DNA from 2 places in the Clostridium omnivorum genome. Region 2 is predicted to be linked to the other one. Evidence: a T-box and tRNA genes for the amino acid it is inferred to sense, from the RefSeq annotation. Region 2 holds a T-box; the other holds one or more tRNA genes.
What was found. A T-box is a leader RNA that pairs with one kind of tRNA and senses whether it is charged. The one in region 2 lies ahead of ileS (isoleucine--tRNA ligase), so its partner is inferred to be a tRNA-Ile.
Positions count from the first base shown of each region.

Region 1 (3,517 bases), 2.4 Mb from region 2:
CCATATGATCAATACTTATTCCCATGGATAATGTAGGTGAAACATCTTCAGGGGCTACGGCTATTTTTTTCAAGTATGTTGACCTAGCCATGCCTGCCGCTACAAGTAACTGATCTAATACAAAACACCCACATATAATATAGATTGCTGAACTTCCCATACCAATAGTATACATGAGAGACTTTGAAAAAGCATATCCAAGACATATAAAAATAAGTATGCAAGCTTCACCAGCAAGCACTACTCTTTCTCCTAGTTTATCAATCATATGTCCTATAAATGGCTTAAAAAATATTCCTATACCTGCCACTATAAAGCCTAGAATTGCAAATGTACTAACCCCTTGATTAAACACCTTTATTAGTACCCAAGGTCCAAAGGTAATAAAAATTTGTTTTCTTGCTCCATAGAGTATACTTAAAACATAAAATATTGAATACTCTTTTCTAAAAACAAATTTCTTCTTCGGAACATTTATCTTGTGGGGTGTCATAAAGAATATTAGTACTGCTGATAAAGAAAATGCTACAGCGCCAATTAAAAATGCTATCTTATAATTTACACTAATATTTTTAAATATTAATGCTGTAATCAAACTTGTAGCCAAAAATACCAATGTGTTTACTGCGTTAATCTGTCCTAATCTTTTCCCAATATTACCGTCCTCAGCCATATTCATTCCTATACTATTTGATACAGGCATAAACAAATGTTGCCCCATGCTGTATATGGTAAGCCAAATTATCATTCCACCATAACTCTTAGTTAAAAACCCTAAGCTCATCATCCCTACCGCTGCTAGTATATTTGCAACTGCAGCAATTCTAACATCACCTAAAAACATTAAAAATCCTGATACAAATACCACCATAAATCCTGGAAATTCTCTAGGTATTTCTAAAATTGTCCTTTGGGTTACAGTTAAATGAAATGTATCATTTAAAAAGTTGTTAAAAACTGATGAATCAATACTTTGGCTTATTCCAAGTATTGCACTAGCAATCATAAACAGTAAAAAATCTTTCTTTTTCATGAGTTGTTCCCCCGCCCCACTAGTAATAACTTCTTATTTTATATAACACTTTAAATTATATCATAATAAATAAAAAAGACAGTACAAACTTGTATATTGTACTGTCTTTTATGGTGGACCTTCAGGGACTCGAACCCCGGACCAACCGGTTATGAGCCGGTTGCTCTAACCAACTGAGCTAAAGATCCATATATTAACCTGGCAGCGTCCTACTCTTCCACAGGGCCTCCCCTGCAGTACCATCGGCGCTAAGAAGCTTAACCTTCGTGTTCGGAATGGGAACGGGTGTTACCTTCTTGCCATTACCACCAGATGCATGATTTGTCAAAATCTTCGATTTTGGTAACAAATCAGTACTCCTCAGCTCCGCTGAGTGAGTTTCCTTATAAAAAGGTTACTGAACTTTGAAAGAATATTATTCTCTCAAGACTGAACAGATTAAGAATATTTGGTCAAGCCCTCGACCTATTAGTATCAGTCAGCTAAACACATTACTGCGCTTACACCCCTGACCTATCAACCTTGTGTTCTTCAAGGGGTCTTACTAGCTTACGCTATGGGAAATCTTATCTTGAGGTGGGCTTCACGCTTAGATGCTTTCAGCGTTTATCCCGTCCCGACATAGCTACCCAGCCGTGCTCCTGGCGGAACAACTGGTACACCAGAGGTCAGTCCATCCCGGTCCTCTCGTACTAAGGACAGCTCCTCTCAAATTTCCTACGCCCGCGACGGATAGGGACCGAACTGTCTCACGACGTTCTGAACCCAGCTCGCGTGCCGCTTTAATGGGCGAACAGCCCAACCCTTGGGACCTACTTCAGCCCCAGGATGCGACGAGCCGACATCGAGGTGCCAAACCTCCCCGTCGATGTGGACTCTTGGGGGAGATCAGCCTGTTATCCCCGAGGTAGCTTTTATCCGTTGAGCGATGGCCCTCCCACGAGGTACCACCGGATCACTAAGCCCGACTTTCGTCCCTGCTCCACTTGTGGGTGTCGCAGTCAGGCTCCCTTCTGCCTTTGCACTCTACGAGCAATTTCCAACTGCTCTGAGGGAACCTTTGGACGCCTCCGTTACATTTTAGGAGGCGACCGCCCCAGTCAAACTGCCCACCTAACAATGTCCCACGACCAGTTTCATGGACTGTGGTTAGAACTTCAGTACTGTCAGGGTGGTATCCCAAGGGTGACTCCATAGGAGCTGACGCCCCTACTTCTCAGTCTCCCACCTATCCTGTACAGACAATACCGAAATTCAATGCTAAGCTACAGTAAAGCTCTACGGGGTCTTTCCGTCCAATCGCGGGTAGCGAGCATCTTCACTCGCAATACAATTTCGCCGGATTTGTTGTTGAGACAGTGCCCAAGTCATTACGCCATTCGTGCGGGTCAGAACTTACCTGACAAGGAATTTCGCTACCTTAGGACCGTTATAGTTACGGCCGCCGTTTACTGGGGCTTAAGTTCATAGCTTCGCTTGCGCTAACTAGTCCCCTTAACCTTCCAGCACCGGGCAGGCGTCAGCCCCTATACATCAGCTTTCGCTTTAGCAGAGACCTGTGTTTTTGCTAAACAGTTGCTTGGGCCTATTCTCTGCGACCTACTTGCGTAGGCACCCCTTCTCCCGAAGTTACGGGGTCAATTTGCCGAGTTCCTTAACAACAATTCTTCCGCTGGTCTTAGGATTCTCTCCTCACCTACCTGTGTCGGTTTGCGGTACGGGCAGAAGTTACCTCGATAGAAGCTTTTCTTGACAGTGTGGAATCAGATACTTCGCTACTTAAATTTCGCTCCCCATCACACCTCAGTTACTGCAGACGGATTTGCCTATCTGCAAACCTAAATGCTTAGACACACTAATCCAACAGTGTGCACATCCTATCCTACTGTGTCACTCCATCTCTAATAACGCCACTTCTGGTATCGGAATATCAACCGATTGTCCATCACCTACGCCTTTCGGCCTCGGCTTAGGTCCCGACTAACCCTGAGCGGACGAGCCTTCCTCAGGAAACCTTAGGTTTTCGACCAATGAGATTCTCACTCATTTCTCGCTACTTATGCCAGCATACTCACTCCTGTACAGTCCACCATTCCTTTCGGTATGACTTCTGCCCATACAGGAAGCTCCTCTACCACGTACCTTACGGTACATCCATAGCTTCGGTGGTAAGTTTTAGCCCCGGACATCTTCGGCGCAGGATCTCTCGACTAGTGAGCTATTACGCACTCTTTGAATGAGTGGCTGCTTCTAAGCCAACATCCTAGTTGTCTTAGAAATCCCACATCCTTTTCCACTTAACTTACACTTTGGGACCTTAGCTGATGATCTGGGCTGTTTCCCTTTTGACTACGGATCTTATCACTCGCAGTCTGACTGCCGGGGTACAAGTATATGGCATTCGGAGTTTGATAGAGTTCAGTAAGCGCAATGCCCCCTAGCCCATTCAGTGCTCTACCTCCATTACTTATTTTACCCGACGCT
Region 1 is NZ_BRXR01000001.1:273,927-277,443, forward strand. It holds gene bsdE14_RS01275 (MFS transporter) at 1-1,033, opposite strand, end outside; tRNA gene bsdE14_RS01280 (tRNA-Ile) at 1,145-1,221, opposite strand; rRNA gene rrf (5S ribosomal RNA) at 1,230-1,346, opposite strand; rRNA gene bsdE14_RS01290 (23S ribosomal RNA) at 1,482-3,517, opposite strand, start outside.
Region 1: it has a tRNA-Ile gene. The T-box ahead of ileS (isoleucine--tRNA ligase) is inferred to sense a tRNA for this amino acid. The anticodon was not compared.

Region 2 (27,275 bases):
ATATATACCCAGCAGCTTTCCTAATTGAAAATGAATATCAAGACTTATTTGGTTTTAGCTTTAGTGATCTTATTGTAGATTATAGAGGAAATATGTTCTTGGCATCTAATAGTCCAAAAACTCCTCTAGCAAATAACAATCAAGAGCAGAAAGGAGAATAATTATGGCAAAAACAGTTATACCATTTGGACCTCAACACCCTGTATTTCCTGAGCCACTTCAGCTTAAACTAGTTATGGACGACGATAAAGTAATAGAGGCTCTTCCTGCTCTTGGATATGTACACAGAGGACTAGAAAAAATAGCAGAACTTAAAGACTTTAACCAAAGTGTATATATAGTAGAAAGAGTTTGTGGTATTTGTAGTTTTATGCACTCAATGGCCTATGTAAGAGGAATTGAGGATATTATGAATATTCAAATTCCTGAAAGAGCTGAATACTTAAGAGTTATTTGGGCAGAAATAGGACGTCTTCAAAGTCACTTCCTATGGCTTGGACTTTTAGCAGATGCCTTTGGATTTGAAAGCTTATTTATGGAGACATGGAGATACAGAGAAAAAATCCTTGATTTAATGGAAATGACTACAGGTAATAGAGTTATAATCTCTGCTAATAAAGTTGGTGGAGTTACTAAGGATATGACTGAGGAACACATTAAAATTATTTCAAGTACTATTGATGAATTAGACAAAGAAATGCATGATGTTGAAAAAGTATTCTTTGACAACTATACAGTTAAAAAGAGACTTGTAGGTGTTGGAACTCTTACTTATCAAGAAGCAAAGGATATATCCGTAGTTGGACCAATGGCTAGAGCCAGCGGAATTCATATGGATTTAAGAACTACAGGCTACAGCGCGTACAAATACTTAAACTTTGAACCTGTAGTTGAAAAAGATGGAGATAGCTATGCTAGATGTATAGTTAGAATTAGAGACATATATCAATCCTTTGACCTTATAAGACAATGTATTGCTAAGATTCCAAGTGGAGAAATCGCAGTGCCAGTTAAAGGCAATCCTAACGGTGAAGCTATTTCTAGAATAGAACAGCCTAGAGGAGAAGCTATTTACTATATCAAAGGTAATGGTACAAAGAACTTACAAAGGTTAAAAATAAGGACACCTACTTTCCAAAACATACCTGCTCTATTGAAAATGCTTCCAGGTAGCAACCTTCAAGATGTACCTATACTAGCACTTACAATAGACCCATGTATCAGCTGTACTGAAAGATAGAAAGAGGGTGTAATTATGGCCAGTATGTTGGAATTAGTTACAAGAAACTTTTTTGGTAAAAAGAAAGTTAGATTATATCCAATAGAGAAGGAAAGAGACGCTTATGAGCGCTCAAGAGGAAGAATTGTTTTAAATCCATCAGCTTGCATCCTTTGCTCTATATGTGCAAAGAAATGTCCAGCTGACGCAATAACAGTAGATAGAAAAGATGGAAAGTGGGAACTAAATGCCTTTAGATGCATAATTTGCGGCGAATGCGTTACAGCATGCCCTAAGAAAGCTATAACTATGTCTAACGAGAGAAGACACAGTGCTAGTTCTCATATTATTGAAACTCATAAGGTAGAACCACCAAAACCTGCTGCACCAAAAGCTCCAGCTCCTGCAGCTGCTGCTCCAAAGCCTCAAGCAGCAGAAGGATCTAAAGCTGAAGCTTCAGCTACTATAGAAGCCGTTAAGCCAGAAGCTTAAATTAGGTAAAAAAAGTCCCTGTGATTTACATAATCACAGGGTTTTTTTATGCCTTAGCCTTATTCTTCTTTCTCTTTTTAATATAAAAGTACACAATTAATCCAACTATTGCTGCAACTACAATATAGTCAGCTATATGCAGCCAGGAACGAATTACGGTCCAGTTTTGACCCATTATATATCCAGCATATCCAAGCACTATACTCCATAGTAAAGAACCAAAGAAAGTATATGCTAAAAACTTTTTTAAATCCATTTTAGCAATTCCTGCTGGAAGGGAAATAAAGGTTCTTATTATAGGTAACAGTCTTGAGAAAAAAGCTATTTTCTCTCCATACTTCTCAAAATACTTATCACTCATCTCTATGTGAGATCTATTTAATCTAAGCTTTTCAGCATACTTTTCTACAAGAGGTCTTCCCCCATAAGCACCAAGAAGATATGCAAACAATGACCCTAATGTGCCACCAACTGTTCCCCATATTACTACCCATACAAGATTAAGTTTATTACCTGTATAAGCTGACGATGCTAAATATCCACCAAAAGGCAGTATAGCCTCGCTTGGAATTGGAATACATGCACTTTCTAGTCCCATTAAAAGAGCTACACCAAAGTACCCTGTTTTACCGAGCACTGCGATTGCCCAGTTTACTATCATTTCTACCATTAGCCTTCTCCTTTGTTTTCATATTTTCAACAAACACAATATAATTATATCCAATCTACCTACTTCAAGCAATTAAATACTTGTAAATTATCGCTATAAGCATGATTTTTAATCTGTTTTTAATGTTGGCAAGCTACTATACTCTCTTCCCTATACAAAACCCAAATTATTTTATATAATATATATAAAACCATATTTTTCTAAAATTTGGAGTGAATGATATGAATAAAAAGCGAATCATCGGACTTCTAATTTGTGCAGTAATAATTGTTCCTTTTGCTGTACGTAATTATAATACTAAATCGAAAAATGCATCGGTAAATAATACTGATGTAGCTAATTCAAAAAATACCGAAAATAAAAATGGAAATGCTACTAGCTCATCTAAAGCAGCAGAGAGCACCACAAACTCTAATTCAACTGGCAATGGTACTGATAATAAGTCAGCTGATAACAAGTCTTCTAAGGATGCTAAAAAGGATTTAACACTAATAAATACCACACCAAACATACAAGGCAATACCAATGGTAATTTGTCCAATTATGGTATGGCTGCTCAGCAGGGCAATTGGATGTTCTATACAAATGAATTTAGGAATTCTCCCTCTAACATATACAGAGCAATGCCAGATGGAGAAACTGGACTCAAAAAATTGAAGCTAGGAGTACCCTCTTCAATTAACGTTGTAAATGATACTATATATTTTGTCAGCAAGACAGATAACAACATTTACAAGCTTAAGGTTGATGGTTCTGAAGATCCTGTACCAATACCTAACGCTACCGCAAGCAGCATATGTGTTGTAGGCGATTGGATCTACTATACTGAATGTAATCCAAACTTTAATATGAATACAAGCGTTATAGGTGGTATAAATAGAATCAAAACTGATGGAAGTAATAAGGCAATTATTGCCCCAGGTCCAGTACAAATGCTAAATATTGAGGAAGGCTTTATTTACTATTTAAAAGCAGACCAAGGCTCAGGCACCATATATAGAACAAGTATTGAAACCCCAAACAATAACGAAACTAAACTAAGCAACAGCAATGTTAGTAAATTTATTGTAGATAATCATTGTATTTATTTTACTATATCAGAAGATGGCTTATATAAAATGAATACTGATGGTAGTAATAAAACTAAGGTTATAAATGATGGCTCTATTTTGTCCTTTAATATTAAAGATAATCTTATTTATTATACTTCACCTAAGGAACCTTCAGTTATAAAAAAAATAAGTACAGATGGCAGCAAAGCATCAAACATAGCCATTTCAGCGCTTCAAGACTTGCAAATTAGCTTTATTGTAAATTTAAATATAATAGATGATTATATTTTCTTTAATTTTTCCAGTGGTTCAAATCCAGAATTCGCTAGGGTTAAATTGGATGGTACTACTTCTAAAATAATAAAATAGAATAAATTATTTACTTGGAGGAAAAAATGGCTAGAATAAAAAAAGAATTTGGTGAAGGCACTTTATTTTCAGCAGCCAATTATATATCCTGGTTTCTTATAGGAAACTTTTACTTTTTGCTTCTTAATATTCCCTTAATTGTAGTATTAGTTTTGTTTTTAACTAACGAACTAAGCCAGCTTCCACAGGGTTTTGCTTTTATTTTCATTCTTTGCAGTATTCCAGTAGGACCTTCTATAACAGCTCTACTTAGTACAATGGGTAAGTTGGTTCGTAATAAAGATATAGATATTACAAGAGACTTTTTTAAAGCTTATAAAGTGAGTTTTTGGCAAGCTTTATTCTTTTGGACTTTTGAATTAATTATACTATCTATTTTGTATATAGATGCTAAATTCTTTATTTCAAGTACTTATCCAAAAGCTTTAATTGGCCTTGTTTTTATATTTATGGCAGCTATATTTTTAATAAGCTTGCATATTTTCCCTTTAATATCAAGATTCTACTTTAATAAAATGGACATTCTTAAAATTTCAATATACTATACCTTTAGGAAATTTAGCAATACAACTATGAATTTAGCTATAATTTTAACTGCAAGCTTCATATTTTTTAGAATTACTTCAGTTATTGTAGTATGTATATTTAGCATTATCTGCTACGGAATAATGTTCTTTGAGCAAAAAATACTACTAGATATAGAAGACAAATTTATAAATAAAAAAGATGATTCTGCATAATGCAGAAATCATCTTTTATTTTACTTAATTCTAATATTATAACCTTGATAAATATATTTTTATTAATTACACTTCCCTATTTCTTACATGAGTCTCTTTCAACTATTTGGTGTGGTAGTACAAACTTTTCCTGAGGAAGCTCTATTTTATCAATAAACTTTATAAGCATTCTCATTCCAACAGAACCCATATCATACATTGGCTGTCCAACCGTAGTTAACTTTGGATAGAATATTGAAGCACTGTATATATCATCAAAGCCTATAACATCCACTTCTTCTGGAACATTAATGCCATTTTCCCTCAACGCATTAATCGCTCCCATTGCAAGTTCATCACTAGCACAGAAAACAGCATCAATTTTTTCTTTCTTTAATATTTCATTGACTGCATCATATCCATCTGCTGCTTTTAAACCAGCAAAATACAATATATCCTCATTTAAGGCTATATTATTCTTTGATAATGCTTGCTTGTATCCTGAAAATCTATAAGCTGCTGCATGCACTGCATCTTCATGTATTCCTATGTATGCAATCCTTTTATTTCCCTTTTTTATCAGGTATTCAGTTCCTTCGAAAGCTGCTTCTTCATTGTCGATAGTAACGCTTGGAAAAGTGTTGTTTTTATCAGTAGTCTCAACCAACACTATAGGAAGTTCTAAGCTCTTTACAAGTTCAATAGTTTCGGGCTCTAATGAGTTACTCATATAGATTGCTCCATCTACCATTTTTTCTTTTAGAACTCTTAAGTATTCTTTTTCTTTTTCAGGATCTAAATCTGTATTGCACAATATTATATTGTAATTATATATATTGGCAACGTCTTCAGCTCCTCTAACTATTTCAGGGTAGAATTGGTTTGAAATATCAGGTATTATTATTCCTATAGTTCTGCTCTTTTGAGTTTTTAAACTTCTAGCAACTATATTTGGTCTATAGCTAAGCTTTTTAATAGCTTCTTGTACCTTCTTTTTAGTTTCTTCATTTACAACGTCAACATCATTTAAAACTCTTGAAACAGTAGCAATGGATACTCCTGCTTCCTTTGCCACATCCTTAATTGAGGCTGCCATATCATCAACTCCCATATATCTTCTTTCAAATATTATACCCGTATTTTTAACTCCTTACAAGTTAATATATACTATATTTTTAAATGTTATTCTATTTTTATGAGATATTACAATTCGTGATGAAATTAAAACTCTTCTTTACTTAGAATCCATTCATCCCTTAAAATTCCATAAAGATACATATCCCATCTTCTTCCGTCTCTATGTATAAATTCTCTATAAGTACCTTCTCTCTTAAACCCAAGGCTTTCATACAGCATTATTGCTCTTTCATTGTAATTAAATACATTTAGCTGAAGCCTGTGAAGATTTAATTCATTAAAGGCTAACTCCATAAGCAGCTTTAGCGCTTCCTTTGCGAAGCCCTTACCCCTATGTTCAGATGTACCAATGCCTATTCCAACTGTTGCTACACCATGAATCCATGATATTTTGTCTAGTTCTATATACCCAACAATTTCTTCTTCTTCTATTGGTCTAATGGCAAAAGCAACACTATTATATGAGTCCTGAACTGACTTTATCCATTGACCTAACTGCACTTCTGTCTTAGGCAGTGCTGGAGCAGTATCAAAAAACCTCAAAAAATCTATATCGCTATACCACTTTGTAATACTCTTTATATCTTTTTCATTTATTGAAGTAAGTTTTACTTTTTTTCCTTTTAATAGATTAGTAGATATCATAAATTACCTCTCTAAAAGTATAATTCATTACACAATTATTATATACTAATAAGCAATTATTAACAAGTAAGTCTCTTTGCTTAATATATCACACATTATAAAGTTTTTTATTGCTCATTATTATTATTCAAACAAAAATAAAAGCAGGGTATTACCCCTGCTTTATATTAAGCATCTTATAAATTATGCACTCTTTTCTGTGCTGCTTGATTTTGATAATTTTTCATATCTGCTGAACATTAATATAGCTACTAGACCAAAGAATACAGGTCCTACTATTTGCCATATTGTAGTTGCCATATCTCCTTCTATACCTGGTTCTATTATTGAGAAGAAGTTAGCAAATCCAACTGTTAAAGTAACAATTACTCCCCATATTAAAGCAGAACTGTAACTCTTATATACTTCAAATGGCTTTTCAATAGATGTTTTCTTCTTGAATGCTATAAATGCTATTGATAAGAACATGTATGGTATAGTCATTGCAACGTTAGTCATGTTAACAAGTATATCCCAGAACTTAGCCATTGAGTTTCCACCGAAGGAAACTAGTGCTATCATAACAACAACCATTGCACATTGGATCCACATAGCGTTTACTGGCATTCCGTCTTCTTTTCTAGTTTCTCCTAGTTTTCCAGGCCATAATAGCTTTGGAGTACCATCTATTAATTGTTTAAGTGGTGAATAAGTTAATGTGAAGAATGCACCAGTTAAAGCTAGGAACATTGAAAGTCCAAAGAATCTAGCAACCCAATGACCCATTGCAATTGAAGTAGCTTGACTTGCACCAAATGCTTGTCCAAAAGCAACTCCTAAGTTAGACATAACTACATAGGAAGCATTTCCTAAAGTAACACCCTTAACTGACATTACGTTTGACCAGTTAGTGAATACACCTATGCATAGTATTCCAAATGAATATCCAATTGCTATAACTGCTGCTGCAATCATAACTCCCTTAGGGAATGTCTTTTCTGGATTTTCAGTTTGGTCAACAAGTCCACCAACAGCTTCTATACCGCCGTATGCGAATAATGCATAAACAACGAATGCTAGTGCAGACAGCATGTTTCCAGCATATTTTGGATTTGGAGTTGTTGTAAAGGATTTAAGTCCTTCTATTGGTTGAGCAAATCCATGATTTACAATAACTAATATTATAGCACTTAACCATACAACTAGGTTAACTATTACTACTGCTGTACCACCTACAGAAGTTATCTTCTTAATTTTATCTAGTCCCTTAGTAGATATATATGTTACGAATATAAACCATATAATACCTAAAATACCAAGTGTTTTTGGTCCAGTTAATCCTTGAATTCCAAGGAAAGCCCAGTCTTTTGTTGTATCTGCACCAAATATTGCATTTGATATTGGAACCCAGATACCGGATGAAACGTTAACCATCCATATTACATAGGAAGCAAACCACATGAATGTTCCTATGAAAGCGAATCTTGGTCCAACGGATTTTTCCATCCAGGAGTAAATTCCACCCTTTTCATTTTTAAATGCAGCACCGAATTCCGCCATCATAAGAGCGAATGGTACGAAGAATGCTATACCAGATATTATATACCAAGGAATAGCTGCGTATCCCATTTTGTAGAAGGATCTTGGGATATTATTAAATCCGTAAACTGAAGTAAAGATCATTAGTATTAATGATACCAGTGTAAGCTTTTTGGTAGCGTTTACATTAGATGACATATTTTTTCCTCCCTTTATAAATAATCCTTATGAATTTGTTTTACAAGCTTATTATAAACTAAACATTCTGCTTTTGCAACAATATTTTTCATAATTTTTATTTTCTGAATCTTTTCTTGCTATATTTTCGACATTATATTGGTGCCCCCCTATACAATGAAGAAAATTCGCATTAATATTTAGTCTAATAAAACTTTAGTAAATAATTCACAATACATATTATATATGGAGTGATTTAACCTGTCAATTATATTTATTTGGAATATAGGTAAAGCCTTGCATTTAAAGGCAAGGCTTCATATTTAAACTTCTATTTAACTATTCATTACAATTGATTCTGCTTTTTTCATTTCCTATTTTTCTTTTGAAATAAACCAATATGGTAATGCAAGGAAAATTGCACCACCTGCAAGATTTCCTATCGTAACTATCAATAAATTATGAGCAAGTCCTGCAAAAGAAACTGCTGCACCGTGTGGAAGCATCAAGGCTAAGGATAATAAAGTCATATTAGCAACACTGTGCTCATAACCTGAACTTATGAATGCAAACAAACACCAAAATATCATAATTAATTTTGCAGTATCATCTTTTAGTTTATAGAAACACCAAACAGCAAGGCAAACTAAAATATTACACAAAATTGCCCTTGTAAACAATTGTAAGGAAGTTGCATTCATCTTAGCACTTGCCATTTCAACCATAAACTCACCAACTTTTCCGTGAGTAAGACCAGTTAAAGCATATATTCCAGCAACTATAAGTGATCCTATAAAGTTTCCGAAAAAGCTTGCGGTCCATATCTTAATTGCATCCAGCCAAGTTACTTTCTTTTCCAGCGCGCCTATGGTCATAACCATATTTGTTCCTGTAAACAATTCTGAACCAGCAACCATAACAAGACTAAGTCCAACTCCGAAGGAAGCTCCCATAACAATCTTTGTGGCTGGTGAATGATCTGCATTCAAATATGCTCCAATTGTATAAATAAATATTATAGCTATACCTATATACATTCCTGCCAAAGCAGCTGCAGTAATGTACTTTGATGAGCTCTTCTTAAGTGCAGCACTCTTTTTCTCCGCATAATGTGCTACATTTTCAATATCTGTACTGTACATGTATACCTTCCCCCTGAACTATATTGTTTTACAACATTGCTATTATATCATAAAATTTCTCCAACAGTAACTTTAATAATTTTCTGTTTATTTGTATGGTAAAGTCGCAACTTTACCTCTAAAAATGATAAATGTACACATATGAATTTATATATTTCCCTCATTCATTTTTCACAAAATAAAAAGCTCTATACCAAAAACCTTCAGTATAGAGCAATATTAGTTAACTTGACTATATTTCTGCAGTTTCACTTTCTAGCCACTGCACTTCTTCTTCATTAATATGTGGGGAAAGGACTTCAAATACCTTTCTATGATAACAATTTATCCACTGAACCTCTTCAATAGTCAGCATTTCTTTTACTATTGCCCTTCTGTCGATAGGAATGAAGGACAGCGTTTCAAATCTCATAAATTGACCAAATTCAGTTTTTTCATCTTCTACAACAAGTACAGTATTTTCAGTTCTAATACCATGTAATCCCTCTTTATAAATTCCTGGCTCAATGGTAATTGTCATTCCTTTTATAAGCTTAATTGTATTTGGAACTTGACTAAATCTTTGAGGTTCTTCATGTACATTGGAGCAATATCCAACACCATGTCCTGTTCCGCACTTATAATCTAAACCACAATTCCATAATGGGATTCTAGCTATAACATCCAGATTTGAACCTGTAGCACCATTTAAAAATTTAGCAGTTGAAAGTGCTATTACTGATTTTAGTACAAGTGTAAAATCTCTTTTTTCTTCCTCTGTGAGCTTTCCTAAGGATACAGTTCTGGTAATGTCAGTAGTTCCATTCAAAAAATGCGCTCCAGAGTCAATGAGGAAAAATCCTTCAGGCTTTAGTACATAAGTTGTTTCACTATTGGCTTTGTAATGCATCATTGCAGCATGTTCTTTGTATCCAGCAATGGTGGCAAAACTTGGTTCCAGGAAAAGCTCCTGCTGCATTCTAAATTCTTCGGCCTTGTTTTCAGCATCAATTTCTGTAATGGTTTGTTTTTCTACATTCTCCTTAAGCCATTTAAAAAACTTAACTAATGCTACTCCATCTTTTATATATGCCATTTTTATATTTTCAACTTCAACATCATTTTTAACAGCTTTTAGCATGGTAGTTAAATTATATTCATCTATCTTTTTTACCATCGTATTAATACTATTGTACAAATAGGCATTAACCTTGTTTGAATCAAATATTATTGAAGCTTCGTTATCTAGCTGCTCTAGAAACTTAAAAATTTCGTTGTATTCTTTTAGTATAACCCCATCCTTCTCAAGTTCTTCGCGAGCTTTATCATCTACCTTTTTCATATTCACAAATAAGTAGCACTTTTCTTCTCCAACCACAGCATAAGAAGTGACATAAGGGTTACTTGGAATATCTCTGCCTCTTATATTAAATAGCCAGCATATATCATCTAAAGATGCTAGTAGATAATAGTTCGCACCTTTTTCTGCCATTATTTTTCTTACTTCATTAAACTTATCTGTTCTACTCTTACCAGTGTACTTAACCTGGTGAATAAAAATTTTATCTTCTGGAATGGATGGTCTGTCTTTCCATATCTGACCTATGAAATCTAAATTCATTATAACTTCAATATTCTTTAAACTCAGCTCAGCTTTTAACTTCTCCGCTGCAGCCATTGAGAAAACCTTTCCATCAAAGGCAACCTTTTCCCCTGGCTTTAAATTTTCTCTAATCCATTCGCTAAAGGAAGGTACTCCGGATTCACCCATTTTAAACAAATCAATTCCTGTTCCCAAAAGCTGCTTTTCTGCTTGTATAAAATATCTGCCGTCGGTCCAAAGTCCTGCTTTATCTAGAGTAACAACCACAGTTCCTGCAGAACCTGTAAAACCTGAAATCCACTGTCTGCACTTCCAGTACTCGCCTACATACTCACTTTGATGTGCATCTGTGCTTGGTATAATATAAGCACTAATGCCTTCATTTTTCATAAGCTCTCTTAGTTTAATAAGCCTTTCCTTAATCACCATAACTAGCTCCTCCCATCACACTAACTTCACTTAATTGAGTTGATTTTTTATACTCATATTCAAATAGCCTTGATGCTAAAAATAAGCTAAGTATTCCGGAAACAATTTTGGTTACGAAATAAGCCCCTATCATCTTTGGTTCCACACTAGCCACATAAGCCATTTGTCCTCCTAGTACAAAAGCACAGCTTACCCCCATTGAGGTACAAATAACCTTACCCTTAGAATTCATTCTGCTTAAATTTCCAAACACTAAAAGATTACTAGCTAAATTTCCTACAAGAGCAACTATAGATATTGAATCTACACCTAGTATCCTAGCAATTCTATTAAAGAAATTCTTCAAAAATCTTATTAGCACCTCAAGCATAGGATAGGCTCCTGCTAAAATAAAGGTAATCTTTCCTACTAATTTCATATTATCCTCAAAGGGTACTAAAGTTGGTACCAGCTTAATTCCAAATATAATATGTATGCCTTGAAGCATTATGCCTAAAGTACTCAGTATCATTATAAATTTACCAAAATATCTAAACCCATTTATAACCCTGTTAGGCATTTTAATAAGTCCTATACTCAAAACAATTGAAAGAATAAATATAGGAAATAGTGTCCAAACTAACTGAAGAAAATTAATTCCCATCCAAATTCCCCCGGCTAAGCAGCCGAATGGTATAGTAGATATACCAATCATGATGCCTTTTGCAAAAAAATCCTGATCTTCTTTTTGTATAAGACTGCACGCCACCGGAATAGTAAAACTTATTGTTGTACCTAAAGTAGATGCAATCACAACTGCAGAGAATATTCCTATTTTGTTATTTAAGGTTATATTAGTGCATAACTGATAACCTCCCATATCTACTGCAAAGATACTAGCAGGCAGTATAGAAGGGTCTATATGTGTAACCTTTGAAAATACCTTTGCTGCTGGCTCTAACAGGCTTAAAAGAGCAGGAGACAGGGAATATAATCCTATGATACCAAGAGCCAATGCTCCCATAGTCTTCATGCCCTCTTCAAACTTGTTGCCCAATTTCATAGGGCTTCCTAGGAGATAATCTATTCCGCCTATTAAAAAAAATATTCCGATTATATAAATAACTACCTTATCCATCTTACTTAACACCTTTAAAATAATTTGGAGAATTAACAGCAATTAACTTCACGATTTTGTTAGTATGGTTTGCCCAGTTATGAGTAATGTTTGAATTCATATGAACGCTATCTCCTGGGTAGAGTTCATATTTTTCTTTTCCAATATATAAGGTCAAAATTCCTTCTAATATATAAATAAACTCTTCTCCAGTATGACTATTAAGCTGTACTTCCTCTTCATCCTTTTGAGGAAGTATTTCTACAAGCTTTGGTAGAAAGCTTTTATCTTCAAGCTCAGTACTTAGGTTGTAGTATATAAATCCGCCATCCATTATGCTGAGCACTTGTCTTTCGTAATTTCTTAGAACAACTTTATCCTTCCTATGTGGGATATCGAAAAAATTGGTCAATGGTACTTCTAATATCTCTGCTAAAATTTCTAATGAATCCACGGCGATTGTAGTCAATCCTCTTTCAAGCTGTGATAAAAATCCTACAGATAATCCGCTGCTTTCACTTAAGTCTTTCAAAGTCATATTTTTGTTAGTTCGCAATTCTTTAATTTTTGAGCCTATATCCATAAAAGCACCCTCCTTATTTTCATATCCATGAATATTTTAACACATATTTCATGTATAAATAAATGTATTTTAAAAAAATAATTCGTATTTTTTTGAAAATGAACGCAAGTATCTTAATTATGAACTTCTAACTTCTTAAAATCAAAAAAGAGTATGGAATAAATCCATACTCTTTTTTTAATTTTGTTATCTTACAACTTCTACAGCTAAATTAAACTTTTCTCCATTAATGTTAGCTTCATTGTAGTCTCTTTCAGCATTGTAAACAACTTCTACTGCAAGAGTTTCTCTCATTATATGATTTTCAAACTTTTCTACTACTTTTTCAAGCATTTCATTACCTGAAACATATAGATTTATCTTATCAGCAACTTCAAAACCGCTTTCTTTTCTCATGTTTTGAATCTTGCTTATAATTTCTCTTACATGTCCTTCTTCTCTCAACTCATCTGTGATATGAGTATCAAGAACAACTCCTATAGAACCTTCTCCTGCAAAGGCATAACCTTCAAGTCCCTGCATTGTAACTAGAAGATTGTCATTATTAAGTTCTATTTCAGTTCCTTGAACATTAATAACTACAGTGCCTCCGTTTTGTATCTTCTGAGCAAGTTCCATTTGGTTCATAGTACCTAATTCTTTTCTTATTCCAGGTATAAGCTTACCAAATGCCTTCCCTAGTACTGGAAGGTTTGGCTTGATTTCAAAGTTAACATACTTTGATAAATCAGAACCAAGCTCAACCTCCTTAAGATTAAGTTCTTCCTTAATAATATCGCTATAGTATTCTGGAAGCACCTTTGTGCTTAAAAGCATCTTTGAAAGCGGCTGTCTGTTCTTTATATTAGCAGAGTTTCTAGCACTTCTACCAAGTTTAACAACTTTGTAAGCAAGATCCATTTCATTTTCTAAATCAACATCTATAGAAGATTCATCAACATGTGGCCATCTGCATAGGTGTATGCTTTCTGGAGCACTACTATCTAATGCAACTACAAGATTTTGATATATTTCCTCTGTTATAAATGGTACAAATGGAGCTGCTACAAAGCATAAGTTCTTTAATACTCTATATAGAGTAACATAAGCTCCTATCTTATCATCTGTAAGCTCTTCACTCCAGTATCTGGATCTATTTCTTCTTACATACCAATTTGAAAGCTCATCTACAAATTCCTCTATAGAAAGTGCAGCTTGAGTAATTCTATAATTTGCTAGGTTTTCATCAACAGTCTTAATTAATGTATTAAGTCTTGACATTATCCACTTATCCATCACATTTCCGCTGACAAAATCCTCATATTTAGTAGGATCAAATTGGTCTATTTCAGCATAAAGCACATAGAAGGAATATACATTCCAAAGAGTGCTTAAGAACTTTCTTTGTGCTTCTATAACTGCTTCTTCATAGAATCTTGATGGAAGCCATGGAGCACTTGCTGTATAGAAATACCATCTTGTAGCATCAGCACCTTCGTTGTCTAGTGCTACCCATGGACTTAATACATTTCCCTTATGCTTAGACATCTTTAATCCATTCTTATCTAGCACGTGTCCTAGAACAACACAATTCTCAAATGGATTTGTCTCAAATAATACTGTAGATATAGCAAGCAGTGTATAGAACCATCCTCTTGTTTGATCTACAGCTTCGGATATAAATTGTGCTGGGAAATTTTGCTCAAACAATTCCTTGTTTTCAAATGGATAGTGGTGCTGAGCAAATGGCATTGAACCTGAGTCAAACCAGCAGTCTATAACATCAGATACCCTTGTCATTTCTTTATGACAATGTGGACATTCTAATTTTACATTATCTATATATGGCTTATGAAGTTCTATTTCTTCAGGTACATTTATTCCCTTTTCTCTTAATTCTTCCTTGCTGCCTATCATTTCTCTGTGACCACATTCACATTCCCAAATTGGAAGTGGAGTTCCCCAGTATCTTTCTCTGCTTATACCCCAGTCTATAACATTTTCAAGGAAGTTACCCATTCTTCCTGTTCTAACATTATCAGGAAGCCAATTTATCTTGTTATTATTCTTAAGAAGATTGTCTCTCATTGCTGACATCTTTATAAACCAGGATTCTCTTGGATAGTATAAAAGCGGAGTATCACATCTCCAGCAGAAAGGATAGGAGTGTGTAAAACCTTCTGTTTTATAAAGAATGTTAGCTTCTTTTAAGAATTCAATAATCTTAGGATCAGCCTTTTTAACAAAAATACCTGCCCATTCTCCAGCTTCACTTACAAATTTACCTTCAGCATCTACTAAATTGATTAGAGGAAGATCATTCTTCTTTCCAACTAGATTATCGTCTTCACCAAAGGCTGGAGCTATATGAACTATACCTGTACCATCTGTTAATGTAACAAAGTCTCCATGGATTACATAAAAAGCCTTTTTATCAGGTGTTGTAAATTTGAACATTTGCTCATACTCAACGCCTAATAATTCTTCTCCCTTGAATTTGCTAACTACTTCATATTCTCCATCAAGCTTTGAGAGTAATGATTCTGCAAGTATTAGGTGTTCATCCTTATGAACTACTTCTACATAGTCATAGCTCTTATTTACTGCTAGTGCAACATTACTTGGAAGTGTCCAAGGAGTAGTTGTCCAAACTAGTATATATTTATCTTGATCCTTAACTTTAAACTTAACATATATGGAGCTATCCTTAACATCCTTATAGCCTTGAGCAACTTCATGAGAGGATAGAGCTGTTCCACATCTTGGGCAATATGGTACTATTTTATGACCTTTGTATATAAGTCCTTTTTCCCATATTTTCTTTAATGCCCACCATTCTGATTCTATATAGTTGTCATGATAAGTTACATATGGATCATCCATATCTACCCAATATCCAACTCTTTCAGTCATATCTTTCCATTGTGAAACGTAGGTAAATACGCTGTCTTTACACTTCTTAACAAAGTCTTCTACACCATATTCTTCTATTTGAGGTTTTCCTGAAATACCAAGTGATTTTTCAACCTCAAGCTCTACTGGAAGTCCATGAGTATCCCAGCCAGCTTTTCTTAAAACTCTATATCCTTTCATTACCTTGTATCTTGGTATAAGGTCCTTCATAACTCTTGTTATAACGTGACCTATATGTGGCTTTCCATTAGCTGTTGGAGGTCCATCATAGAATGTGAAGTACTCGCCTTCCTCATTCATATCAAAATTCTTTTTAATAACATCTCTTTCTTCCCAAAGCTTTAGTATATCTTTCTCCATATCTACAAAGCCCTTAGAAGAATCAACTTTTTTGTACATAATTTGATCTCCTTTCATATTGCTTATCTTAATTATTGACATAAATACTTATTGTATAATTTTTCTTAAACATAGCAAAGAAAAAACTATTTCCCTAGTACTCTGATAATGCTGATATACACTGAGCCATGCTATGTGGATTACAATAGAAAAAAATAAAAAAACTCCGCCCAAATAGGACGAAGTGAATTCGCAAAACCACCTATGGTTCAATTTAAAGTACCAACATACTCTATCCTTTAACGCAGGATTACGGATACGCTTACTATATATTCAGCTTTCAGCTCAGAGGTGATTTTCCTTAAACCTTCCCTGTGGGCTTCCACCAATCCCCACTCTCTGCAAGTTCATAATCTAAGTACTTTTCCTCATCGTAGCTTTTATACTTTATATTGTTTAAATTTTATTATAAATAGGGAAAAATGTCAATGAATTTCTATGTTTAAATTCTATAAACTCTTATAATTTATCATCATATATGACTTTGAATAAGGCTTTGCTAAAAACAATACAGTATCTTTTCCATTATCATTCTTAATTACATGGACATCTCCAAAATTATCATATCTTTTCCATCCGCTGGCAGGTAATGTTTTATCAAAATATTCGTCTAAATCTGTTGTCCTTGTAACAAATATTTCATCCTGAACTCTTGCAGCTGATTTTGGTAAAGGTATTAAGTATTCATTTTCTCCTACCCTCATTTTCATCTCTTTTACAGGCCGAACTTTACACCCTAAGATAGCCTTGTAAACTTTAAGATTGCATACATCCTTATGAGCCTCTCTTTCATGAATGCACAGTACAGTAACTAACGACACAATAAAAATTAAAATACACCCAATAACAAAATATCTCTTTCTCATAAAATCCCCCATCCAAGCCATATATATACTATAATTATAAAACATGGTAAAAACATTTCAATAGTAAAGGCATGAAATGACGTTTTTAAAGCATAAACGCAACCTTTATATGTATGAAAATATAAAAGTTGCGTTTATGCTGCGATTATTTATTTTGCTAAAGTAAATTTATATATTGTAACATGTCTATATTGTTCTCCTGCCTTAAGTATTGGAGAAGGGAAGTTTTTATGTTTTAAGGCATTAGGAAAATATTGAGTTTCAAGGCATAATCCACTTCTCTTATCATATTTTACTCCACCTTTACCTGTTTCAGCTTCATGAAGGAAGTTTCCTGTATAAAGTTGAACACCTGGTTTTGTGGTGTAAACCTCTAACACTCTTCCACTTTTCTCATCAACAACCTCTGCTGCCATTTTAGATATATCACCTTTTGTATTAAGCACCCAGTTATGATCATAACCAGAGCCAAAAACTATTTGGTCATAATTACTGTTTATATTCTTACCCACTTCAGTTAAGCTAGTAAAATCCATTGGAGTTCCCTGAACTTCTAAGATTTCTCCAGTAGGCAAAGCTTTATCATCATTCACAGTAAATTTATCTGCATTTATCATGACCTTATGATTTAGTATGTCCCCTGAAGCTTGCCCAGTTAAATTAAAATAAGAATGGTTTGTGAGATTTACTACAGTATCCTTATCGGCTGCTGCATAATATTCTATTTTAAGTTCATTCTCCTCTGTAACACTATAGATTACTTTTACTTCTAGATTGCCTGGGAACCCCTCTTCTCCGTCCTTACTTAAATATGAAAGCTGCAGTTTTTCATTATCCCCACCAATTACTTTTGCCTGCCATATAACCTTATCAAAGCCCTTTATACCACCATGTAGTTGATTTTCTCCATCATTTTTTGCCAGCTTATACTCAATACCATTAAGTTCAAAGCAAGCATCCCCAATTCTGTTAGCATGACGTCCTACAATAGCTCCAAAGTATGCCCCTCTTGGCTTTAAATAACTTTCTATGTCATCATATCCTAGCACTACATCATCTATTCTGCCATTACGATCTGGTACCCTTAAGGAGTATACTATTCCTCCTAAGTTAAGTATATCCACTTCCATCCCATTAGAATTACTTAAAGTATAGCTCTCTACCTTAAGCCCACTTTTTGTATTTGCTAAAAATTTCTTTGTTATGCTCATAGATATTTTCTCCTTTCACTCGAAACACTGGGTAATCTATTCATGCCGATTCCCATCGGCAGATTACCCGTAAAAGTCCATTTAGGACTTTTACCTCTTTCTAACTTTGGATATATTTTCATCTAAACTCTATTATACTTTTATCTAACTAATTTTCCATAACTTTTCTAACAAAATTTCCAATTTATTTATGAAATATTTTAATTACGCCATGTAAAGATACTTGCAATTAAAACTAATGTTTAACAAAAATAAAAAACTTTGATTATCATTTCAAATCAAAGCTTTTTAACTATATCTCTATATATTATTTGCTGCATCAATAGCTTTTTGCACATATCCTTCATTTTCTGATAGGAGTTTTTTAGCTTCCTCTATTTTTAGTCCTGTTATAATCATAAGGATAGCTAATTTTACATCAAAGTCTGTTTCCTCAAGATACTTATTTACAATTTCCTCAGACTTATCAGTAGCTAGCATAACTATTCTCTTTGCTCTAGTGTACAATTTTTCATTGGATGCTTTTACATCTACCATAAGATTTCCATACACCTTGCCTAGTTTTATCATTGCTCCAGTAGACAGCATATTTAGAACCATCTTTTGAGCCGTTCCTGATTTCATTCTTGTTGACCCCATAACAGCCTCTGGACCTACAACAACAGAAATAGGTACTTCTGATATCTTAGCCATTTCACTTTCAGGATTCATAGTCACACTTATTACTGCAGCTCCTACTTCCTTCGCGTACTTCATGGCTCCAATGACATAAGGTGTCCTTCCAGATGCTGCTATACCGCATACTACGTCATTTTCTTTTAAATTTTTCTCTATTAAATCTTTTTTCCCAAGCTCTGCATCATCTTCTGCACCTTCAACAGCTTTGAATATAGCTGTATATCCACCAGCAATAATACCTTGAACTAATTCATCTGATACTCCATAGGTTGGAGGGCACTCCGAAGCATCAAGGATTCCTAGTCTTCCGCTAGTACCTGCGCCCATATATATAAGCCTGCCGCCTCTTTTTAGCCTTTCAGCTATCACATCTATGGCTTTTGCTATGCTTACCTTTGCTTTTTCTACAACCAAGGCAACTTTCTTATCTTCCATATTCATCATTTCAACCATTTCTAGAGTGCTTACGCTATCTATATTCATTGTATCTGGGTTTCTACCTTCAGTAACTAATTTTTCCAAACTTTCAATCTTCATAATAATCTACTCCAAAAAAAGAGTAAACACACCTCCTTAAGTAAAATATATCTGCGTTTTCTACTGCTAAGTTTATTTATATTAAAAAACTTCATTAATACTTGTAGTTATAAATTCAAATCTTGATTCATCTTCTATAAAGTCAATTAGGAAAAGTTCCTCATCCACTACCTTCCCTACCACATTTACTCTATTATCAGGTTCTAAATCCCTTTTGCACACTTGCAATTCGCCACAATATCTTAAGTACTTACAGTTATCAATGGTTACACACCCTTTAGTTCTTGCTATGTTATCATGAGGAATAATTGAATTATTTCCCTTTAGAACTAACCTAGAACTAGTAGATCTAACAACATCCTCAGCAGAATCTGGTCTATTTTCATGGATGTGTTCAAAGATGATTTTATTTTCAAGCTCCGACGGATTAAGCAACTCTATGCTTAACTGTAAGGCTTTTTCATTTACTCTTCCAACTGCTTCTATCTCCTCAGTACTTGGAATGCTGTCTCCAAAAATAACATCATCTAATCCTAAAGCGTATAAATGTTTTGCTGAAATTTCAGGTTTTAAAAATCTATGCCTTTCTAAAGTTGGAAGTCCTTCATATATTGGTCCTCTTTTATTTACTAGAGAAGGTATGAACGCTGATACCTTCATTCCTCTATTTTTAAGCATAATGTTTTTTTTAAGCATTGTATCTACTGATATGCCTGTGTTTAATCTTGGGTAATAATTATGACACGCTTGAAGCCTGCTATATTCTGGATTATAACTATGAAGTTCTTCTAAAAACTTCTTCGTAACTGTACTTGCATTTATTTCTATCATTAATCCGTATGGATTTTTGGTAAAGGAAGCTATTTCTTGTGCTGAAAAGCCAAAGTCTACTCTTATTCCATATACCCCAAGTTCCTTGATGGCACCTAAATTATTCATATCTGAATGTAAATATTCAAAAGCTCGTGGTGATATATCAGCAATAATATTCATATCTAAACTTTTACTTAATTCGGCAATTTCCCTAAATTCATTAATAGCATTTTCATAATCAGCTTCTGGTATATGTAGAGAAGTGAATACACTACTGAAGCCCTCTTTCTTTGCCTTCATAATGTAATTTTTATTTTCTTTCAGAGAATAATTCATGCCTAAAAAAATCGAGATTCCTTTTCCCATGTTTTCTCCTCCATCTTTCATGGAATTATTTTAAAAAACAAAGAGGATAGTAGAAAATATATTTTATTACATATTAAATCTACTTTCCTCTTAACATTTTACTATTCTTGTGGATCTTCAAATCCTAATAGATAAGTTGCAATGAAGCCACCTGCGTACGCTATTACAACACCAATAATATATTTAGCTGGGCTACTTACAAGTGCTGCTAATGGAAGTCCTGATAATCCCATTGCTATTGCCCCTACTTTCATAGCTGCAATAAATGCTCCTCCAAATGCACCACCTATACAGGCTCCTATAAATGGCTTACCTAGTGGTAAAGTAACACCATATATTAATGGTTCTCCAACCCCTAATATACCTATTGGAAGTCCTGACCATATAGTTTTCTTTAATCTATTATTCTTTGTCTTAACAAGTACTGCAATAGCTGCGCCAACTTGACCAGCTCCTGCCATAGCCAATATTGGTAACAGAAGGGTTTGTCCTGTAGTCTTTAACAAATCAGCATGAATTGGAGTTAATCCTTGATGTAACCCTGTCATAACAAGTGGTAAAAAAGTTCCTGCTAGTATAAATCCAGTAAAGGCGCCACCACCCTTGATTGCAACTTTAACTGTATTTCCTATAGCATCAGATATAGCTCCCCCTGCTGGTTGAAGTACTAGTAGTGCAACAAAGCCAGATATTAGCAGTGTAAGTAGTGGAGTTAAAAACAAATCTAAAACTTCTGGAACAACCTTTCTAAGTTTCTTTTCAAGCCAGCTGCTAAAAGCAACAACTAGTAATACAGCTATAACTCCGCCTCTTCCAGGTACTAGAGCCTTACCTCCAATAGTTACCTTGGCAAGGTCTGGATGAGTAAGAATTGCAGCCATTGCACCACCTAGCATTGGTGAACCACCGAATTCCTTTGCTGCATTAACACCTACAAATAGGCTTAATCCAAAGAAAACTGCATTTCCTATAATTTTTAATATTCCAGCAGTTGGACCTGCTGCAAAAGGTGCATTATATTTAAGAACTATATTTAATATTGCTGTAACAAGTCCACAACCTATAAAAGCCGGTATAAGTGGAATAAAAATACTGGAGATCTTTCTTAATATATTCTTGAAAGGAGTAGCATTTTTAGCCTTTATTTCTGCCTTTTTGACTGCCGCCTCATCAAGTTCACCAACTTGAAGTCCTGTCATTTGTCCAACCTCTTGTGATACCTTTGCAACTCTTCCTGGTCCTAATATAATTTGAAGCTGTCCAGATTGTTCTACAAGTCCTAGAACTCCTTCAATCTTTTTAATGCCGTCCTTATCTGCAAGGTCATTATTCTTAAGCACCATTCTTAATCTAGTCATGCAGTGAGTTAGTGACGCTACATTATCTTTTCCCCCAATTTTTTGAAGAATATTATCTGCAATAACTCTAGGGGATAAATTATTATCTGCCATAAGATTTTCCTCCTTTTCAAATAAATACAATGTACAATCCTTTTCAAACGCGTTTGAAATTTATTTGTATATCTTATGGTTTAATTATATGAAATAAAATTTCAAATGTCAATAGTTTTATGCGAAACTTTATTTTATACACCATTTGACAGTATATTCTGAATTATTACTTTCACTTATCATAAACGACAAATTATTTCTACTTGAATACCTGATTTAAAATGATATAATAATAATTGCTAACGTTTGCATAAATAAGTAAAGGTGGAAGAAAAATGGCTGTTACAATTAATGATATAGCAAAAGCTGCAGGGGTAGCCCCTTCTACAGTGTCTAGAGTTGTAAATGATAGTCCTCTTATTTCCGAGGAAACAAAGATTAGAATTAGAGCTATTCTTAAAGAGATGAACTATACACCAAATAGTATTGGAAAGCAATTGGCCATGCAAAGTAGTTTTAATGTAGGCTTTTTAATAAATACCTCTAGCAAGGATAACTTTTTAGATCCTTTTTTTTATGATATTATTGGAGGTGCTCAAAGCATAGTTCTCTCCAGTGCCTATGATCTTACTCTAGGCAATATAAGTTATTTAGATTCAAATGAGCATTTTTTAAATAAATTCGTTTATAGCAAAAAGGTAGATGGTCTTATAATACATGTTTCAATTGTAAATAAGGATATCATACAGGAGTTAAATGAAAGTGAATTTCCTTATGTTATAATTGGTAAGCCAAAGGAAAAGAATAAAGCTAGCTGGGTAGATATAGATAATACTGTTGGCGGTGAATTAGCAGCAAATCATCTTTTAGAACAAGGATATACTAATATAGCCTTCATTGGTGGCACAAAGGATGAACCTGTTTCCTTCAGCAGACTTCTAGGCTACAAAAAAGTATTAGATAAGCTGGATATAAGAGAAAATCAAGGTTACATAAAAGGTGGTTTAGGTACAGAAGAGGATGGCTACAGACTTATGAGGGACTTATTATCCATGGATAATCCACCCGATGCAGTAATTTGCATAAACAATTATACTGCCTTTGGCGTGCTTAAAGCTGTAAAAGAAAAAGGACTAAGAATTCCTGAGGATATAGGAATATTAACTTTTGATAATTTTCCATTAGCACCTTATATGGATCCACCTCTTACTTGTCTGAAGATTAATACCTTTGAACTAGGAAAAGTTGCTGGAGAAATACTTATGGATAAGCTAAAGAATAAAACTAATACCTTTGAAAATAAACTGCTTATCCCTGAACTTATTGTCCGGGAATCCAGTCTAAGAAAATAAATAAAAAGCCTTTAGTGAGCAGTTCAGCTAACTGAAGGCTTTTATTTATGCAGTTTTGACCTTATCTTTTAAAAATAAGCTTATAAAATTTAATATAGGCAATAGGAAAAGATATAAGCTAAAAACAATAGCTCCAAGTCCTACTCCTAAAGTTGTTAAGGGAACTAGCCCAGCAATATTCCAAGGTATTAAAGGGGATATTACAATAGCTGTATTTTCTATATCACATGCAAGCTCACTATTGCTAATTCCATTCTCGCTATACCCTTCCTTAATCAATAGGTGGGTAAGTATTACAGCCAGAGCTTGACTACATCCAAAGGCCGCTGTAGCAATACTCACTAAAATATTAGTAAAGAACAATCCTGCTCTTGTGCTTGGCTTTTTAATTATATCTTCTACAACGCTCAGCATATTGGTTTCCTCAAAAATTCCTGTAAAGCCAGAGGATATAAACACAACTAAAGCAATCTTTAGCATGGACAATATACCCCCGCCTTTTATTATGCTGCTTAGTGTGCTAGCCTCACTCATACTATATCCAAAGATAATAGATTTAATTAAATCATAGATAGTATTATGTTGAATTACAATTGCTATTAATGAAGCTGCGGCAATACTTAACGCCATAAGCTTTTTAACATTAATCTTAAAAAAGGACAACACTAATATTATAAGGGCTGGTATCAAGGTTAAATAACTCACATTATATATTCTAATAATTTCATCCGTTATACTGCTGCCTGAGGATATTAGTGGAAATTCAAAGGAAAATACAACATATAAAATACATGAGATTACAAAAGCTGCTATAGATGTTTTGGTCATGTTTTTAATATTATCATAAAGCTCAGTGTCAGTTATATGAGCTACTAAATTGGCACTAGAGGACATAGGTGAACATCTATCTCCAAAGTATGCTCCAGAGAGTATTGCTCCTCCAACTATAACCGGATTCACGCCTCCGCTTCTAGCCATAACCATAAGTGCAACTCCTACAGTACCTATAGTTCCAAAGGAAGTACCAATTAAAAAGGAAACTATGGAGCTGATTATAAATGCTGAAAGTATAAAAAACTTTGGATTTAAAAATTTCATTCCATAATACACTATAGCTGGCACAGTTCCTGAAGCCATCCAGCTGGAAGTTATTGCACCAATAAGCACAAAAATTTCTAGAACTATTAAAGATTTTTTCCCGCCTCTGTAAGTCATCTTTATTACATCTAAAAGCTTAAAGCCTTTTCTGCAGGCTATAATTATAAAAATTATAAGCCCTAAGATTAAAGGATACCCTACAAAAACTCCCATAAATACACTGGTTATTAGCATAACGAAGCAAAAAATAAAAGCTAAAATTATATCCATGTGATCCCCCTAAATTTCTAAAGCATTTGTATCAATTGTTTTTTCACACTTATTGTACAATTAATCCTTAGCATTTTCAACAAAACTAAAACTTATCTTCTATCGGCCTTTTATAAAAAATAACTTCTTGTAAATAATCTGTAACTTCATTATGTGAGTTGAATACAAATTATCTAAATTTCTGCTATAATTTAAATAATAATTAATTATACTGGGTTGAAGGTCTAAATGACCTTCAACGGGTAATTTAGCAAATGAGAATTTGCGTTAAAAATTACCCCGGACACTTGCTGGTGGGAACCGGCACGAATAAGTTACCCAGTGTGACCAGTGAAAGGAGAAAAAAATGACTAAAATAGTGCTAATTCTTTTAATAATTGCCTTTATTACATACCTGCTTTACAGCAATATGCCAATATTCCTTTTTGTTAAAGCCAATAAGAAATATTCAAATGCTGAAACTGCTGAAGCTATGAAATTATATGAAAAAGCATATAATTTTAAACACTGCAAGCCATCTATAAAAATAATGTATACCTATGTACTTATAAGAAATGGTGAAATTGATAAGGCTGAAAAAATACTTAATGAGGTATCAACAGCAAAGCTGCTTCCTAAAGACGAAATTACTATTGGATTAAATCTTTCACTAATAATGTGGAAGAAAAACAATTTGCCAAAAGCTATTGAATTACTAGAGCAGCTCATAAGTAAAGGATATAAAAACTCAACTGTTTATCAAAACCTAGGCTACTATTTGATACTTAATGGAGATTACTCAAAAGCTTTAGAATTTAATAAAGAAGCCTATGATTACAGCAATACTGATTTAGGAATCTTGGACAACCTAGGTATGAATTACTACTTTTTAGAGGATTATGAAAAAGCAGCTGAAATTTATAAAGATGTTATATCAAAAAATCCTACTTTTGCTACTGCTTACTACTATTACGGAAAAACTCTTAAAGCACTAGGCGATTCATCGAAAGCACTAGAAATGTTTAACAATGGACTTAGCTGTAATTTTACTTTTATCAGTCCTATAGATAAAGCTTGTTTGGAAAATGAAATTAACACATTAAAAGATGATCTTAACAATTAGTTATAATATCCCTATATTTAGATTATTTTCGGGATATACTATGGAGTGTGTATTAACTTGAAAAGGAGATTTTATCATGGAAATTACATGGCTTGGTCATTCTTCATTCTTAGTAAAAGATTCAAAAGGCAGGTGCCTGCTTACTGATCCCTTTGATGGTTCAGTAGGATATAAAGTGTATGATGGTGAAGCAGATGTAGTTACTATAAGCCATCATCATTTCGATCATGATTATATAGAAAAAATAAAAGGAACTCCTCATATTCTAGATAGAGTAGGCTTTTTTAACGAGTGTGATATTGATATAGTTGGAGTACCTTCCTATCATGATAATGTAAAAGGTGCAAAAAGAGGGGAAAATGTAATATATGTTTTCAAAATGGATGATTATAGAATTTGTCATCTAGGTGATTTAGGACATATACTTACTGTTGCAGATGCAGATCAAATAGGTCATGTTGATGTGCTATTTATTCCCGTAGGTGGAAATTATACTATAGACGGTAAAGAGGCTACTGCTGTCTGCAAACTCCTAAACCCTCATATTGTAATTCCAATGCACTTTAAGACTCCTTCAGTGACCTTTCCTATAGAAGGAGTAGAGACCTTTTTGACTCATATGCAAAATGGTGATAGAGTCCCCAGTTCAACCTTAAAACTAGAAAATGAACTTGAAGGTGAAAATGTAGTTAAAATATTAGACTATAGTCGCTAAAACAAATTGCCTCTGTGATTTACACAGGGGCAATTTATCTATAACCTATATGTTAATGAGAAAAGTCTAAACCTTCTCCTACTTTCTCATAACCAGAAACTTCTAAAAAGCTATTGATAGCTGGAATTATAACATTAAGGCATTGAGTAAATAAAACAATAATTTCACCCTTTTCCGCCCTTTCTAGGGCATAAACAATCGCTTCTTCTTCCTTAAAAATTATTTTTACATTCTTTTTGCTAAAGCCTGCTTCAAGCACTCCTTTTTCAATTAATGAAGCACTCTCTCCCTGCTTTCTTCCTCTTAAGTCCTCCTGCTCCCTAATAATTATGTAATCACTGTACCTAGCTGCTATACTTCCCAGCTCTTCTATATATTTATCCATCCTATCTCCAGGTGCAGCGATAATGGAAGTAATCTTCGTTGGATTTAGCGAGCAAGCAATAGTAAGTACTTGATTAAAAGCTTCAGAATTATGTCCATAGTCTAATATTACATTAAAGTTGTTAATTTGAAGTATATTTTGCCTTCCTGGATTTATTATTAAATCGCATTGGAGCTTTTTTAAAGAATCAAAAATAGAACTTATATCTCCATAAACTGCTTCTATAGCAGCCACTGATGCCATTATATCAAGGATATTGGAAAGTGATATACCATTATATGTGAAAGGAATTTCCTTTACATCTATACTAAAAACCTTTCTACCATTCTTATACCAAACAATATTTCCACTTTCAAGATATAATACTTCT
Region 2 is NZ_BRXR01000001.1:2,681,143-2,708,417, reverse strand. It holds gene bsdE14_RS12820 (NADH-quinone oxidoreductase subunit C) at 1-161, shown strand, start outside; gene bsdE14_RS12815 (hydrogenase large subunit) at 164-1,240, shown strand; gene bsdE14_RS12810 (4Fe-4S dicluster domain-containing protein) at 1,256-1,711, shown strand; gene bsdE14_RS12805 (DedA family protein) at 1,758-2,381, opposite strand; gene bsdE14_RS12800 (DUF5050 domain-containing protein) at 2,603-3,802, shown strand; gene bsdE14_RS12795 (YesL family protein) at 3,829-4,542, shown strand; gene bsdE14_RS12790 (LacI family DNA-binding transcriptional regulator) at 4,619-5,617, opposite strand; gene bsdE14_RS12785 (GNAT family N-acetyltransferase) at 5,743-6,303, opposite strand; gene yjeM (glutamate/gamma-aminobutyrate family transporter YjeM) at 6,487-8,019, opposite strand; gene bsdE14_RS12775 (formate/nitrite transporter family protein) at 8,373-9,140, opposite strand; gene bsdE14_RS12770 (aminopeptidase P family protein) at 9,373-11,151, opposite strand; gene eutH (ethanolamine utilization protein EutH) at 11,141-12,268, opposite strand; gene bsdE14_RS12760 (helix-turn-helix domain-containing protein) at 12,270-12,830, opposite strand; gene ileS (isoleucine--tRNA ligase) at 13,017-16,121, opposite strand; T-box leader at 16,294-16,505, opposite strand; gene bsdE14_RS12750 (hypothetical protein) at 16,571-16,987, opposite strand; gene bsdE14_RS12745 (aldose epimerase family protein) at 17,137-18,198, opposite strand; gene murQ (N-acetylmuramic acid 6-phosphate etherase) at 18,499-19,413, opposite strand; gene bsdE14_RS12735 (DUF871 domain-containing protein) at 19,495-20,592, opposite strand; gene bsdE14_RS12730 (PTS transporter subunit EIIC) at 20,694-22,043, opposite strand; gene bsdE14_RS12725 (LacI family DNA-binding transcriptional regulator) at 22,319-23,335, shown strand; gene bsdE14_RS12720 (Na+/H+ antiporter NhaC family protein) at 23,381-24,703, opposite strand; gene bsdE14_RS12715 (tetratricopeptide repeat protein) at 25,050-25,805, shown strand; gene bsdE14_RS12710 (MBL fold metallo-hydrolase) at 25,882-26,520, shown strand; gene bsdE14_RS12705 (Mur ligase family protein) at 26,573-27,275, opposite strand, start outside.